DNA from 2 places in the Oceanobacter sp. 5_MG-2023 genome. Region 1 is predicted to be linked to the other one. Evidence: predicted binding sites of a transcription regulator. Region 1 holds the regulator's gene; the other holds the start of a gene.
The links. Region 1 encodes PhoB, which activates phosphate uptake and scavenging genes when phosphate is short. Its sites were predicted from a motif close to TGTCATANNNNTGTCANA; they were not measured.

Region 1 (3,155 bases):
CTTGCTGGTATCCGCCTCCTTTCCTTTGTCAGACGACACAAGGCGTTGATTATGCAATCACCTCTGTCCGCCTCACTCAACAAACTCTGGCCCAACTGGTATCAGTGGGTGCAGCTGACACGCCTGAACCGGCCGATTGGCTCTTATCTGCTGCTCTGGCCAACCTTGTGGGCGCTGTGGATTGCCGCCGAGGGCATTCCCTCCATTGCCAATCTGGTGATTTTTACTCTGGGCGTATTTCTTATGCGGTCGGCCGGTTGTGTTATTAACGACTACGCCGACCGTCATATCGACCGCCATGTCAAACGCACCCAGGACCGTCCCCTGACTCAAGGACGCATCTCTGACCGCGAAGCATTATCCGGCTTTATTGTGCTGTGCCTGATCAGTCTGGCGCTGGTGCTGTTGACCAATGCCCTGACCATCTGGTTATCCCTCGGCGGGGTCGCTCTGGCAGCACTTTATCCCTTTATGAAACGCCATACCCATTTGCCACAGGTGTTTCTCGGCGCTGCATTTTCCTGGGCGATTCCAATGGCCTTTGCCGCACAGGCCAATGAGCTGACCGCTGTCTGCTGGTTATTGTTTATTGCCAATGTTTGCTGGACGGTCGGTTACGACACAATTTACGCCATGGTCGACCGCGACGATGACCTGCTGATTGGTGTCAAAAGCACGGCGATCCTGTTTGGCGACCTGGATGTCACCATGATCGCCATTCTCTACGGAATGGCGCATTTTTGTCTGTTACTGACGGGCAATCAGCTGGAAGCAAGCTGGCCGTTTTATCTGGCCTGGTGCGTCGCCGGAGGGTATCTGGTCTGGCAATTATGGTCTATCCGCAGTCGCCGCCGGGAAGCCTGCATGAAAGTGTTTCTGGCAGCCCATTGGTATGGCACGCTGATCTGGGCCGGACTCCTGTCACACTACGCCCTGTCCAGCGCGTAATTGGTGTCAGGCTTGACGCCAATGCCAACAGTGTCACATGCTTGTAACACTAGGTCAGTGTAATACCTCCGCATTATTCCTATTGTGACATTTGCGTGACGAGCCTTATGACCAAAGCTGGCAAGACCGTTCTTATTGTGGACGATGAAGCCCCTATCCGGGAAATGATCGCCGTGGCCCTGGAAATGGCCGGGTATGAATGCCTTGAGGCTGCCAATGTACAGGAAGCACATGCGCAGATTATCGATCGAAAGCCTGATATGATTTTACTCGACTGGATGCTGCCAGGCACCAGTGGCGTCGAATTTGCCCGGCGCCTCAAGCGTGAAGACCGCACCGCTGAGTTGCCAATCATCATGCTGACGGCCAAGGGCGAAGAAGATAACAAAGTACAAGGGCTGGAAGCGGGGGCAGATGACTACATCACCAAACCGTTTTCCCCTCGAGAACTGGTCGCACGACTGAAAGCCGTCTTGCGCCGTTCCACCCCACAAGGCATCGAAGAGCCCATTGAAGTCAGCGGCCTGATGCTGGACCCGGTCTGCCATCGCGTTACCGCTCATGGCGACCCGATTGACATCGGCCCTACGGAGTATCGTTTGTTGCAGTTTTTCATGACCCACCAGGAACGGGCCTACTCCCGAGCCCAGCTGCTCGATCAAGTCTGGGGTGGTAATGTGTACGTTGAAGAGCGCACCGTTGACGTGCATATTCGTCGTCTGCGCAAAGCACTCGGTGAGTCTCACGAACAACTGATCCAAACCGTGCGTGGCACCGGCTACCGCTTTTCGACCAAAGCCTCCTGAATTTTGATGTCCCCCGTCTGGCGCAGAGAATTGCGCCGCCTTGTCTACTTGCTGATTCTGGCCGTTGGTTGTGGTTACGTCTTTTTTGACCGGCCGCTGGAAGCATTGTGTTTGATGATGGGGGCCTATATCACCTGGCAATGGCTGCAACTGTACCGCCTGCACCGCTGGCTGGATCAGGGACAAACCACCGTATTACCGCGAACACTGGGCATCTGGGGAGCGATTTTTACCGAGAACCAGCGCTTGCAGCAAAGCAATATCAAACACCAGCAGCGCCTGCAGGCCATTATCAATCGTATCCAGGACTCAACCGCGGCCCTGCAAGATTCTGTCTTGATGGTGGATGCCAGCGGCGCGCTGGAATTCTGGAACCAGGCCGCACAAAACTACCTGGGGTTACGCAACCCGGTAGACATTGGCCAGCCCATCACCAACCTGATCCGCACACCAGAATTCAAGGCCTACTTCGACAAGGCCGATTATCAGGAACCGCTCACGATTCGATCGCCCATCAATCCGCGCATTTACCTGCAGTTCAATATCACCCTGTTTGGCCGCAAGGATCGCCTGATCCTGATTCATGACATCACCCGTTTGAAACAACTGGAAGAAATGCGCAAGGATTTTGTTGCCAACGTCAGCCATGAATTACGTACACCGCTGACCGTGATTGCCGGTTACGTCGAAACCATGCAAGCCGCTTCCGAGATGCTGCCACCACGCTGGGGTCGCATGCTGCAGCAAATGAGCGAACAAAGTCATCGTATGGAAAACCTGCTCAAGGATTTGCTGATGCTGTCACGGCTGGAGACCGGCAAGACGGAACAGCCTCAGCCTATCGAGCTGCAGCCGCTGCTGGAAGCCATCCGTCGCGATGCCGCATCACTCAGCAGCAGCAAGCACACCATTACCCTGACCATCGATCAGGATCAAAAAATGATGGGCTTTTATAATGAGCTGCGCAGTGCATTTTCCAACCTGGTATTCAACGCCGTCAAATACACCCCGGAAGGGGGTGACGTCACCCTGCGCTGGTATACCGAAGGCGGTAAAGGGCATTTCAGCGTCTCGGATAACGGCATCGGTATTGCCCAGCATCACATCCCCCGCCTGACCGAGCGCTTCTATCGCGCCGACCCCAGCCGCAGCATCGCCACTGGCGGTACCGGACTGGGACTGGCTATTGTCAAACACGTCTTGCTGCACCATGACGGCGAGCTGAAAATCAGCAGCATCGAAGGCAAGGGCAGTACATTCACCTGTGTTTTCCCCGCAGCCTGCTTATCTGACAACCGTGATGAGGCCGGCCAATAGATCAACCGGCCCGTGACTGATCGGCCTGCCGTTGCAATTGCCACAGCGTAGCCCCGATCACCGCCGCCGGGGGCACCAGACAGT
Region 2 (3,155 bases), on a different contig from region 1:
CAACGACCAGCACAGACTTCACAGACGCCGTTTTTGCAGGCGGTTTTCATCTTGATGCCATGTTCATGAGCCGCATCCATCAGGGTCTGATCAGTGCGGCAAGGCATGGTCACCTGATTTGGTAAAAAGGTAACCGTTACCGTGGTGACGGGTTGCACACTGTTCACTGGCTGTCGTCCATGGGGTCAAGACCGAGTTCCGACCAGATTTCATCAATATGGGCAACCACCTCTGGGTCTTTGACGATCGGTGTGCCCCATTCCCGGGTGGTTTCACCGGGCCACTTGTTGGTGGCGTCCATTCCCATTTTGGACCCCAGACCAGAGACCGGCGAAGCAAAGTCGAGGTAATCGATAGGCGTGTTCTCGATCAGGGTGGTATCCCGTGCCGGGTCCATACGGGTGGTAATCGCCCAGATCACGTCTTGCCAGTCGCGGGTATTGACGTCGTCATCCACCACGATGACAAACTTGGTGTACATGAATTGCCGCAAAAACGACCATACCCCCATCATTACGCGCTTGGCGTGACCCGGGTACTGCTTTTTCATGCTGACAATGGCCATACGGTAGGAGCAGCCTTCCGGAGGCAAATAGAAATCAACGATTTCCGGAAACTGCTTTTGCAGAATCGGCACAAACACCTCGTTCAGGGCAACACCCAGAATGGCGGGTTCATCCGGTGGCCGACCGGTGTAGGTGCTGTGATAAATCGGATCGCGGCGGTGGGTAATACGCTCGACAGTGAATACCGGGAACTGATCCACCTCGTTGTAGTAACCGGTGTGGTCACCGTACGGCCCTTCCGGGGCCATGTCACCAGCATGGATCACGCCTTCCAGCACAATCTCGGCACTGGCGGGCACCAATAGCTCATTCCCAATACTCTTCACCAGCTCGGTTTTGCTGTCGCGCAGCAGTCCGGCAAATGCGTATTCACTCAGGGTATCGGGCACCGGAGTGACTGCACCCAGAATCGTGGCCGGGTCGGCCCCCAGTGCGACAGTGACGGGAAACGGCTCGCCGGGATGGGCTTTTTGCCATTCCAGAAAATCCAGCGCCCCACCTCGATGACTGAGCCAGCGCATAATGACCCTGTTCTTGCCGATAACCTGCTGGCGATAAATACCAAGATTATGGCGTTCCTTGTGTGGGCCTTTGGTGATCACCAGGGGCCAGGTAATCAGCGGTGCGGCGTCTCCGGGCCAGCAATGCATCACCGGAATCTTGCCCAGATCCACGTCTTCACCTTCGATGACCACCTGCTGACAAGGGGCCTTTTTAATCACGCTTGGGCCCATGGTTAATACTTTCTTGAAGATCGGCAGCTTTTCCCAGGCGTCCTTCATGCCCTTGGGTGGCTCCGGCTCCTTCAGAAAAGCCAGCAGCTTGCCGACCTCCCGCAGTGCTGCAACTGAGTTCTCGCCCATACCCATGGCGACCCGCTTGGGGGTACCAAACAGATTGGCCAGCACTGGCATTTCGTAACCTTTGGGGTTTTCAAACAGCAGTGCCGGGCCTTCTGCCCGTAATACCCGGTCGGCGATTTCGGTCATTTCCAGATGGGGATCGACGGGGTAGCGGATGCGCTTGAGCTCACCCTGCTTTTCGAGTTGGTCAATAAAGTCACGAAGGTCGTTGTATTTCACGCGGCTGCCTCACTTTCAGGAAGAGGCATGATAGCAACGGGGCGGGTTAATGAGCCAATAGGCTGTGATACTTCTGTGATAACCCGGACGACTCCGTAACACTTCCGGGAGGACTGCAACCGGCTCCAGGCATCATTCTGAACGGGTTGTTCAGCAGGCTGTTGGCAGGCTGCGAACCCTAACCCAATGATGGAGAGCATGATGATGAATTTACGTACAACGCTGCTGGCCGCCGCCATAAGCACTCTGGCGATCCCGGCAATGGCAGCCGACTTGACCGTAGAAATCACCAACCTGACGCGTGGAATTGCCTTTACGCCGTTGCTGGTAGCTGGTCACGATGCCGATACGGCGCTGTTTATGCCGGGTGAAGCGGCCAGTGCCAACCTGCAAAAAATGGCTGAAGGTGGTGATATCAGCGGCTTGTCGGCGGATGTAACCGGTGCCGGTGGTGTCATCGTCGACAATCCAGCCGCCGGGTTGTTGCTGGCAGGACAGTCAGCCAGCACAGATATCGACACCGGTATGAATACCCAACTGTCGATTGTGGCCATGATGCTGCCCACTAACGACGGCTTTGTTGCTCTCAACAGCCTTGAGATTCCAACACTGGCGGGGACCTATTACTACGACCTCAACGGCTATGACGCCGGTACCGAAGCCAATGATGAAATGCGGGGCAGCGGAGCACCGGGCGAAGCCGGATTCCCGGTTCCTGAACCTCTGGATGCCAGCATTGGCATATCGGCAACAGGCATTGCTGCAGTAGCGGAAGAATTTGTTCATATTCACCGCAATGTGCTGGGCGACAGCGATCTCAGTGGCGGTGTCAGTGATATCGATTCAACAGTACACCGCTGGTTGAACCCGGTGGCCCGTGTGACCTTGACGGTCAAGTGAGGTGATTAAGATGATTCTGATACGCAAGCATGTCGGCCTGGTGCCGGTCTTGGCCAGCGCGGTGCTCTTGAGCGGTTGTTTGGCTGATGACGATAACAACAGCAGTAACAGCGCGAGCGACGCTGAACAAACCAGCAACAAAACCTTTGCCGTCACCGTGACCAATGCCACGGCCGGGCAACCCCTGTCGCCACTGGCAGTGGTGGCACATGGGGCCGGTTATCACACCTTGGTGACCGGCACGGCCGCCAGTATTGAGCTGGAGCAATTGGCCGAAGGCGGCGATAACAGCGCCTTGCTGGCCGCTGCCAACAGCAACCCGGCGGTGTACAGCAGCCAGAGCGGCGAGGGGGTCGTTGTGCCGGGCGGTACGGCAACGCTGACCATAACGCTGGATGGCATAAGTGTAGACAGCATGGGCGCCACGGATGAGAGCATCTTGCTGAGTATTACCAGCATGCTGGTGAATACCAACGATGGGGTGATTGCCGCCTCTGCGCTGGACGTGACGCAGCTGGCAGTGGGGTCATCGCTTCAGGTAACGGCCAACAGCTACGACGCTGGCACCGAAGCCAATACCGAATCGTCGACGACCATTCCTGGCCCG

Region 2: a site for PhoB is predicted at 1,712-1,729, ahead of Q4551_RS00785 (spondin domain-containing protein). Genes of this name have one in related genera too.

Annotation. Positions count from the first base shown of each region.
Region 1 is NZ_JAUORS010000024.1:25,030-28,184, forward strand. Features, by position in the region: gene Q4551_RS14030 (chorismate lyase) at 1-49, shown strand, start outside; gene ubiA (4-hydroxybenzoate octaprenyltransferase) at 52-948, shown strand; gene phoB (phosphate regulon transcriptional regulator PhoB) at 1,056-1,754, shown strand; gene phoR (phosphate regulon sensor histidine kinase PhoR) at 1,761-3,071, shown strand; gene cysZ (sulfate transporter CysZ) at 3,073-3,155, opposite strand, start outside.
Region 2 is NZ_JAUORS010000001.1:169,478-172,632, reverse strand. Features, by position in the region: gene Q4551_RS00795 (2Fe-2S iron-sulfur cluster-binding protein) at 1-167, opposite strand, end outside; gene ubiD (4-hydroxy-3-polyprenylbenzoate decarboxylase) at 164-1,648, opposite strand; gene Q4551_RS00785 (spondin domain-containing protein) at 1,853-2,548, shown strand; gene Q4551_RS00780 (spondin domain-containing protein) at 2,559-3,155, shown strand, end outside.